3 regions of the Janthinobacterium kochi genome follow, and region 3 is predicted to be linked to each of the others. Evidence: predicted binding sites of a transcription regulator. Region 3 holds the regulator's gene; each other region holds the start of a gene.
The links. Region 3 encodes sigma-54, which starts transcription at its own class of promoters, with help from an activator protein. Its sites were predicted from a motif close to TGGCANGNAANCTGCTTT; they were not measured.

Region 1 (3,272 bases), on a different contig from region 3:
TCGCGTGCATAGCTGAGCAGCTTCAGACCGGACAGGCGCTTGGCATTGCGGGCTACGCAAGCACTGGGGCGCTCGGTCTTGATGCCGCGTGCAACTTGCTCCAGCGCGTCATATTCATCGGTTGTTAATTTCTCGTTCTTCATTACTTTTCCATAAAAGGCCAGGTGTTCGGCCCCCATGGTACGCGCCCCGCTGCGCATCGGCAACAGGCAACGTGATTCAGTCGCCTTCCGCCCCACGGACGGCGTGCTGAAAATGCGCGTGGATCGCGCTTATTTGTAGCTGCGCAGCAGCAACCACGCCAGGCCGCAACCGGCCACGGCGCCAGCCAGGGCCAGCGCTGCGAGGTTTTTACTGGTAATCACAGGGCGCCGGCCCAGGTAGATTTTGTTATGCAAGGAATTGCCCATGATGGTCTCCTGTACAAGAATTTTTATGATGTCTCATTATAAGAACAGAATCGTGACGGCCGCATGACACACAGCAGTTAGCGATTGATTTGTATCCACTCGGCAACGTTTATTGGCATTTTTGTTGTTTAATTGGCGTGGCAATCCCGCCGCCCGCGCAATTCCTTTCCGACCAGAAATAAACAGCGCACGGCAGTGGCATCACCGCTCAGGTGCACTCAGGTGCGCTCAGGCGTGCAACGACTTGGTTAGCCCATCCTGACGGGCGGCGGCGGTGGCGTCGGTTCCTCGACGGGCACGGGCTCCGTGTGCGGCGGCTTTTCCGGCGGCGGCGTCAGCGGATCGCCTTCGGGCGGCGGCGGGATATCCGGTTCAGGCGTGCTGTGCGCACGCAGCGGGGCATGACGGGATGGTAGTTGCATGGTGACCTCCTTTGCCCCACTGTAGCCGATGACGGGAAAAACTGGCGCCCGCGAGCCGCGCCATAGGCCGGGTAAAACGTCGATTTTTTTTACACAAGCACGAAAAACGCCATCCCTGTTTTTATAAGCTGTTGAATTCAAATACAAATATTACATGGTACGAATTCTGCTTCAAGGGTGTATGAGGTTATCTGAGGCAGCCGCCACAGTGACCTGGTCCGATCAACCCTCACGCTGAAGGAAATGCCATGAAACCGCTGTCCTCATTCCTGCGTTTCGCTATCTCCGCGGCCGCCATCGGCGCCGCGCTGATCAGTGCTCCCGCACTCGCTGGTCCCTTGTTTACCGTCGATGAAGGTTCCGTCCCCGGCACCGCAGCCAATCTGGTGGTGGCCGACCGCATCAGCTTTGAATATCACGCGCGCGTCGAACAAACCATCGTTGGCGGTTTGGGTGGCGGCAACGATCCCTTCACTCAAACAGGCTTTCTGACCAAGGCCGCTTTCGGCAGTCCCACCGGCGGCAGCGTTCCATCGCAACTGAACGCCCTCAATGGCTATGGCATATATGGCCTGTTTACCATCACCGGCCAGTCCGATACTCTGGCTGGCGGGATCCACGCTACCTTTCAAACCCTGACCATGACCTTGTACATCGACCCCAACCAGGACACGTCACTGTCGGTCAGTAACGTCGCAGGCTCGCCGGTGAATGTGGGTGGTGTCGCGGGCGATGACTTTGCGATCGTGACATACACGATCGATGTGGGCGAAGCACACATTTTCGCCGGCCTGGCCCAGGGCGACTTCAAGGCCTTGCTTAACGCCACATTGACGCCGCAAGGACAGTTGTTTTTCGTCAATCCCAACCCGTTTTTCCCGCTGGAGTCCCTCAGCGGGAATACGAACAGCTTCATCGGCGGCAGCCTGACCGACAGTTTCATCGCGATGGCCGACGGTGGCGGCCTGGAATTATTCCAGGCAGCTGTACCTGAACCAGGCACCATCGCCCTGCTCGGTATCGGCCTGTTTGGCCTGGGCATGACTGCGCGCCGCCAGCAAGGCGGGCAACGCCAGGCTTGACATGCGATCATCCAGTCTAAGAGCCGCTGATGTCCTCAGCGGCTTTTTTCGCTGCGACAACAGGGAAGCCCATGCCGTTCACGCAAGCGTCTTCCCGTTGACCGGCGCCACCAGCAAGTCTTGCAACGGCCGGCGCAAGGAGCGCGCCTGGGCCGCCGGGCCGGCGCCGATGCGGCCAAGGAACACGGCCCGATCAAACGCCACCGCACCCAGCACGGCCTGGCATTGCACCGCCAGTTCCTGCGCCAGCTCCAGCATGCCGTCGGTGCGCGAAAAGGCCCGCCGTTCGCGCACATAACGGGCGAAGATCAGCGGCGTCAGTTCCGGCTGTAACTGCAAGCCCAGCTGCGTGGCCGTCAGCCAGAAGCGCTGCATGGCCCTGCCCGCCGCCACGTAGTCATCGATGTGACGCGGCGGCGCCTCGGCCAGCAGCACGAAATGCGCAGCGCAATACAGGCCGGGCAGCAAGTCCATCTGCAGCCGGGGTGCGACGGTGCCAGCCAGCCAGGTATTGAAAAAATCCACGCGGCGCCAGCTGTGCATGACCCAGCGCATCAGCCGCGCCGTCATCGGGTCGACACCGAGCGCCTGCTCCGGGATGCGGTCGGCGCTGAAGCGCGCGCCCCATTCGATGACGTCGCGGTGCACCTTGTGCGCTTCGGGCATGGTCAGGCGCAGCTTCGCATTGTCGAACATCAGGCGCGCACAGGCCAGGCGCATGCGCCAGCCTTCGAACCACTGCACGCTGTAGCCGGGCGGCAAGCTGGCCGCCAGCGCCGCCTTTTCGCTGGCGCGCAGGCGGCGCGTGCTGAGCCGGCGCCGCTGCACGCTGCGCTGCGCGAGAAAGGCCGCCAGCGGGTCGGAAAGCATGCCGGGGCTGTCGACAAAGCGCACATCAAACGTGGGCAAGGTGTCGGGCAAGCCGCCGTGCCGGCGCGCTTCCATGCGCAAGCCATGGCTGCTGGCTGCCAGTGCCATGCTTTCGAGCAAGGCACCGAGCGACAGCTGGCTGGGATGGCCGTCGAGGTCGTACACGCAATGGCTGCGCGTATCGAAGCCATGCACGACGACGTGCCGCGGGTCCACGACTTCAAAACGCCACGGCTGCGTGTTGTCGCCGCTGGGCGCCCAGCGCGCCTGCTCGAGGATATTTTCCAGTACGGGATCGATCTGCAGTGCTTGCGCCATTTATGCCCCCTGCGCGGCGCGGCGCCGCTTGATGATGGCCATCGTCAGGCGCTGCAGCGGATGACGGTTGCCGCCCGGACGCCAGGTATGCACGAGCTTGTTGCGATAGGCGTCGAAATGCATACCGTGCGGCGCCGCCATCACCTTGCCGCGTTTCAAGAGTATTTTCA
Region 2 (3,272 bases), on a different contig from region 3:
GCCCTTGCTGAAGGTGGCAGCGGCGGCAAACGTGCCCTTGGCCGGATCCCAGATGCCGTTCAGGAACAATCGGTCGAAGCCACCGAAGAAGGCGGTTTTTTCCGTGAAGGCGACCGAGTAGCCGTAGATGCACCACAGAACGATGACCAGGGCGAACACCATGAACACTTGCATCAGCACCGACAGCATGTTCTTCGAGCGCACCAGGCCGCCGTAGAACAGAGCCAGGCCAGGGATCGTCATCAAGATCACCAGCAAAGTACTGATCATCATGAAGCTGGTATCGCCCTTGTTGGCGACGGGTGTGGCGGCGGGCACGGCAGCAGCCGGGGCCGGAGCGGCGGCAGCGGGCGCGGTGTCGGGAACCGGCGTCACGGCGGGGACAGCGACGGCAGTGGTCGTGGCCGCTTCCGTCTTGACGGGCGCATCGGCAAAGCTCGGCGCGGCGACGCCAAACGCACACAGGCAGGCTATCCCGGCGAGCAATTTTGTTATATTTTTATGCATCAATATTCCCCTTAGAGCGCTTCGTTGCCGGTTTCACCGGTACGGATGCGGATGACCTGTTCCAGGTTGTAGACGAAAATCTTGCCATCACCGATTTTACCCGTACGCGCGGCACCTTCGATCGCTTCGATGGCCTGGTCGACAATGGCGTCATCGACGGCCGCTTCAATCTTGGTCTTTGGCAAGAAATCAACGACATACTCGGCGCCACGGTAGAGTTCCGTGTGACCTTTCTGGCGACCGAAACCTTTCACTTCGGTGACGGTAATGCCTTGCACATTGATAGCCGACAAAGCTTCACGGACTTCGTCCAGTTTGAACGGTTTAATGATTGCAGTAATCATTTTCATGGCAGTCTCGCTTAAAAGGTTTTGGACACGGTCAGCACGAGCCCGGATTTCGCCAGATTCTTGCCGTTCGGTGCCAGCGACGTGATGTTGGCTTTTACGGCAGCCAGAGCCACTGTCACCACGCCAAAGTCCTTGGTCACGCCGATCTTGTAGTCGCTGTAGCTGAGGGAATCGTTGTGCTCGACCTTCTGACGTCCGGCATGCAGGTTCAGCATGTAGCCATCATGCACCTCGACGTTGGCGCCCACATCGAGGTAGCCGCTGTTCTTGCTGTCGGCAACACCGAACAGATTGGTGGTCGAATGCGAGTACTTGATATACATCGGGCCGTAGCCGAGCTGGCCGTACAGCTCGAAAGTGTTGGCATTGGTGCTCAGTCCATTCGAGGGATAGAAATAGTACAGACCGCCCACGTCATAAGTAAAATCCTTGCTGATCTCGCCCCGCTTGCCGCCGTAGATATCCCATTCCAGATTGGTATCGCCACCGCCGTCCTTGATCCATTTGATGCTCGACAGCCAGGTGCCCACATACAGGCCCGTTGGGTTATGGGTATAGTCGGCACCGCCGCTGATGGCTGGGTCCAGACGGCTTTGCGAGATGCCGCGGTAACGGTAGTCGCTGGTCAGCGCCACGTTGTAGCTCACCACGTTATCAGGTACGGCTTCAGCCGCAGCAGGCGCCGCCACTGCATCCTGGGCCATGGCGCTACCGCACAAGGCGGTCATGGCCAGCGTCAACGCTGCTACTAAAGTCATGTTCTTGGACAGATTCTTCATGGCGATTCCCTTTTATTGAACTTTTAAAGCGGTTGAGGTTTAAAATCTTGGCTGGAGATCACAAAGCGTTCATCACTTCTTTAGCAGAATACGTGCCAGCTCTCTTGCCACCTTGACAGGTGCATTTCCGTCCACACATGCCCTGCACACCCCCAGGAATGCGGATACGGACTGCTGAAGCACAATGAAGCGCCCAGTTTCGCACCAGATTAACGCCGCTGTGCACCGCAATGGTGCGATGCACAGGCCGCACCATAAAAGGACTTACCATGGACATGAATACCTTCTTTAACGACTTGCAAGGCAAGATCCATCAAGCCATCGAAAACTCGCCGGCCAAAGATATCGAGAAAAATGTGAAATCAATGATGACCCAGGGCTTCGCCCGCCTCGATCTCGTCACGCGCGAGGAATTCGATATCCAGGCGCAAGTGCTGGCCAAGACCCGCGCCAAGCTCGATGCACTGGAACTGCGCTTGATCGAACTGGAAACGCGCCTGAACGACCCAAAGGCATAAAGTACCGCCAACAAGATCGCGTTATACACGGCCTTGCTGGCATATCTCAAGCCTGACAGCGCTTCAAGCGCTAGACTGATCCTGCCCGCGCCCGCGCCACAGGGGAGTCTGATGAGTCTGGCCGTCCTGAAAAGCCGCGCCCTGGCCGGCATGGAGGCACCCGAGGTAAGTGTCGAAGTCCACCTTGCCAATGGCTTGCCGTCCTTTACCATAGTCGGCCTGCCGGATACGGAAGTGAAGGAATCGCGCGACCGCGTCCGCGCCGCGCTGCAAAACTGCGGCTTTGAGATGCCGGCGCGGCGCATCACGGCCAATCTGGCGCCGGCGGACCTCCCCAAGGAATCGGGCCGCTTCGACTTGCCCATTGCGCTGGGCATCCTGGCCGCCTCCGGCCAGTTGCCGGGCGACCAATTACACCACTATGAATTCGCGGGCGAACTGTCGCTATCGGGCCAGTTGCGCCCCATCCGCGGCGCCTTGGCCATGACCTTTGCCATGCAGCGCAGCCAGTCGGGTGCGCCACGCGCCTTCATCTTGCCGCAAGCGAACGCGGACGAGGCGGCGCTGGTCAGCGATGCCTGCATCTATCCCGCCCACAGCCTGCTCGAGGTCTGCGCGCATTTTGCCGCGCCCGCCAGCCAGACCGCCCTGCAGCGCCATCAGCCCGTGCTGGCAGCGCATGCTTTCACGTATCCCGACTTTGCCGACGTGCAAGGGCAGCAGCAGGCGCGACGCGCACTGGAAGTGGCGGCCGCGGGTGGTCACAACGTCTTGATGGTGGGGCCGCCGGGCTCTGGCAAGACCATGCTGGCCAGCCGCTTCCCCGGCGTGCTGCCGCCCATGAGCGATGCAGAGGCGCTGGAATCGGCCGCCGTGCATTCGCTGGGCGGCCACTTCAAGGTGGAACACTGGAAACGTCGTCCCTACCGTGCGCCGCATCAGACGGCGTCTGGCGTGGCCCTGGTGGGCGGCGGCAACGTGCCGCGGCCGGGAGAAATCTCGCTGGCCCACTGCGGCGTGCTGTTTCTCGATGAAATCGCCGAATTCCAGCGCCGGGTACTCGATGTCTTGCGCCAGCCCATGGAATCGGGCGTCATCAGCATTTCGCGTGCGGCCCG
Region 3 (3,272 bases):
ATCCAGCCGAAGACCAAGGCACCGGCGGCGGAGAAAGCGCCGGCCACGCCTGCGCCAGGAAATAAATAATGGACAATACACGTTGCGGCAGCACCCTGATCGTTCGCGGGCTGCAAAAAACCTATGGCAAGCGGCAGGTCGTGCATGACGTCTCGCTGCAAGTCGAATGTGGCGAAGTGGTGGGTTTGCTGGGGCCGAACGGCGCCGGCAAGACCACCTCGTTCTACATGATCGTCGGCCTGGTGCCGTCGGACGGCGGCAGCATCGATATCAGCGGCGTGGACATTTCCCGCCTGCCGATCCACCGCCGCGCGCAGATGGGCCTGTCGTATCTGCCGCAGGAAGCGTCTGTGTTTCGCAAGCTGACGGTGGAAGATAATATCCGCGCCGTGCTGGAAATCCAGACCGTCGAAGGCCGTCCCCTGAAGAAGGCCGAGATCGAGGAGCGCCTGGATAAACTGCTGGCCGACTTGCAGATTGAAAAGTTGCGCGAGAACCAGGCGCTGTCCCTGTCGGGCGGCGAGCGGCGCCGCGTGGAAATTGCCCGCGCGCTGGCTACCGACCCGCGTTTCGTGCTGCTCGACGAACCGTTTGCCGGTGTCGACCCCATCGCCGTGATCGAGATCCAGCGTATCGTGCGCTTCTTGAAGGAGCGCAATATCGGCGTGCTGATCACCGATCATAATGTGCGCGAGACGCTGGGTATCTGCGACCGTGCCTACATCATCAACCAGGGCTCCGTGCTGGCGTCGGGACGCCCCGATGACATCATCGCCAACGAGTCGGTACGCCGGGTCTATCTGGGCGAACACTTCCGTATGTGAGCCAATGAAACAATCATTGCAGCTGCGCACTTCGCAGCACCTGGCACTGACGCCGCAGTTGCAGCAATCGATACGCCTGTTGCAATTGTCTACCCTGGAATTGCACCAGGAACTAGAGCAACTGCTGACGGACAATCCCTTGCTCGAGCGCCTCGATGACCCGCTCGACCGTTCGCTGCGCCTGCTGTCCGACGGGGCATTGAGTTCCACGGCCGCGCCGGCCGAAGCACCGCCCCAGCCGCCAGGCCAGGATGCGCCTGCAGCACCGGCCGAAGCAGAAACCTTTGACGGCGAGGCGGGCGAGGGCCCGGCCGCCGCGGATGGCGGCGACAGCGACTGGAGCGAGGCGAGCCGGGGCAAGGCGCCCGACGACGAAGATTCCCGTCCGCAACTCGAAGCCCACCACTGCACCCTGCGCGAACACTTGATGGAGCAGATGCGCGTGACGGTGCTCGAATTGCGTGACCGCGCGCTGGTCGAGCTGATCATCGATGCGCTCGACGACAATGGCTACCTGGAAGAGTCGCTCGACGACATCCTGGCGCGCCTGCCGGAAGAACTGGAAATCGACGCCGACGAGATGCGCACGGCCTTGTCTCTGCTGCAAAGTTTCGATCCGCCCGGCGTGGGCGCGCGCAATGCGTCCGAATGCCTGGCGCTGCAAATCAAGCGTTTGCCGCATATTGCCATGGTGACGCGGCGCATGGCCCTTGTTATCGTGGAAAAGCATCTGGCCTGGTTTGCCCAGCGCGATTTCAACAAGCTGAAAAAAGCACTCGATTGCGATGAGGAAGACTTGCGCGAAGCACAGACCGTGATTCGCCAGTGCAATCCGCATCCGGGTGCCGTCTTTGCCTCGGATGTGTCCGATTACGTGGTGCCCGACGTCGTCGTCAAGCGCGCGCGCAATGGCTGGCAAGTGACCCTGAACAATGACGTCATGCCGCGCCTGCGCGTCAACGCCATGTACGCCAACCTGCTCAAGCAGGGCAAGGGTGAGGGTGCCATGGGCGCACAGTTGCAGGAAGCCAAGTGGCTGATCAAGAATATGCGCCAGCGCTTCGACACGATCCTGCGCGTGGCGCAGGCGATAGTAGAAAGACAAAAGAACTTTTTCTCGCATGGGGCCGTTGCCATGCGCCCCCTTGTGCTCCGTGAAATAGCTGATACACTGGGTTTACACGAGAGTACGATCTCGCGGGTAACAACTCAAAAGTACATGCTGACCCCGCACGGCATGTTCGAGTTGAAATATTTCTTTGGTAGCCACGTCGCCACCGAAGCGGGGGGCGAAGCGTCATCGACGGCGATACGGGCATTGATCGTGCAACTGACAGGAGCTGAAGACCCTAAAAATCCTTTATCCGACAGTAAGATTGCGGACATGCTGGGGGAACAAGGCATGGTGATTGCGCGACGTACTGTTGCCAAATACCGGGAAGCGTTGAAAATTCCGCCAGTGAGCCTGCGTAAGTGTTTGTAAGTTTTTTTCGGTTCCTCTGCGGGCCGGAGTCGATGGACCGCACGAACCCGATCATCTTTAGGAGTGTGTATGAATCTCACCATCAGCGGACATCATCTCGAAGTCACACCAGCCATCCGTGAATACGTACAAACGAAGCTGGAGCGTGTGAAACGTCATTTCGATCAAGTTATCGATATTGCCGTGATTCTGACCGTGGATAACCTCAAAGAGAAAGAAAAACGTCAAAAGGCCGAAGTCAACCTGCGTCTGAGTGGCAAGACCGTCTACGTGGAAAGCCTGGCGCACGACCTGTATGCCGCCATCGATACCCTGATCGACAAGCTGGACAGGCAAGTGATGAAGTACAAAACCAAAGTGCAAGGGCACGGTAAAGAGGCGATCAAGCATCTGCCAGACAACTCAGAGGAAGACGCCGTCGTCGCCGTCTAAGGCCACCCGCTTCCAGCAGTTGTGATCAACTAAGGGCGCACATCTTGCGCCCTTTTTTGCGCCCGGACCTGTTGAACGCAATGTTCCCCGTGCAGGCGCTAGAATGTTTGCACTTTCACTTCTTTCCTGCCTGCCATGAGCGACTTCGTCCAGACCTCCATCCGCAATCGCACGGGCCACATCGTGCTCGACCGCCCGAAAGCCTTGAATTCCCTGTCGCTGGATATGGTGCGCGCGCTGAGTGCGGCCCTGCTGGCCTGGCGCGACGATCCGCAGGTGGACGCCGTCATCATTCGCTCCAGCAGCGACAAGGCCCTGTGCGCCGGCGGCGACATCCGTTTCTTTTACGATGCGGGCCTGGCCACGCCGCAAGGCGGCAGCGCCCAGCTGGAAGATTTTTTTACGGAAGAATATGCGCTAAACCATTTGATTCATTTCTATCCGAAACCGTATATCGCCGTGATGGATGGCGTAGTCATGGGCGGCGGCATGGGCGTGGCGCAAGCCGGGCCAGGCAACCGCCTGCGCATCGT

Region 1: a site for sigma-54 is predicted at 988-1,005, ahead of pepA (flocculation-associated PEP-CTERM protein PepA). Genes of this name have one in related genera too.
Region 2: a site for sigma-54 is predicted at 1,717-1,734, ahead of ACQ4WL_RS17650 (TorF family putative porin). Genes of this name have one in related genera too.

Annotation. Positions count from the first base shown of each region.
Region 1 covers NZ_JBNYXO010000001.1:343,713-346,984, reverse strand. The annotation lists gene ACQ4WL_RS01645 (hypothetical protein) at 1-143, opposite strand, end outside; gene ACQ4WL_RS01640 (hypothetical protein) at 273-410, opposite strand; gene ACQ4WL_RS01635 (hypothetical protein) at 659-832, opposite strand; gene pepA (flocculation-associated PEP-CTERM protein PepA) at 1,081-1,914, shown strand; gene ACQ4WL_RS01625 (nitroreductase family protein) at 1,993-3,102, opposite strand; gene ACQ4WL_RS01620 (ThiF family adenylyltransferase) at 3,103-3,272, opposite strand, start outside.
Region 2 covers NZ_JBNYXO010000007.1:267,430-270,701, forward strand. The annotation lists gene ACQ4WL_RS17640 (ammonium transporter) at 1-507, opposite strand, end outside; gene ACQ4WL_RS17645 (P-II family nitrogen regulator) at 519-857, opposite strand; gene ACQ4WL_RS17650 (TorF family putative porin) at 869-1,636, opposite strand; gene ACQ4WL_RS17655 (accessory factor UbiK family protein) at 1,906-2,154, shown strand; gene ACQ4WL_RS17660 (YifB family Mg chelatase-like AAA ATPase) at 2,266-3,272, shown strand, end outside.
Region 3 covers NZ_JBNYXO010000022.1:32,703-35,974, reverse strand. The annotation lists gene lptA (lipopolysaccharide transport periplasmic protein LptA) at 1-69, shown strand, start outside; gene lptB (LPS export ABC transporter ATP-binding protein) at 69-824, shown strand; gene ACQ4WL_RS26625 (RNA polymerase factor sigma-54) at 829-2,307, shown strand; gene hpf (ribosome hibernation-promoting factor, HPF/YfiA family) at 2,377-2,739, shown strand; gene ACQ4WL_RS26615 (enoyl-CoA hydratase/isomerase family protein) at 2,875-3,272, shown strand, end outside.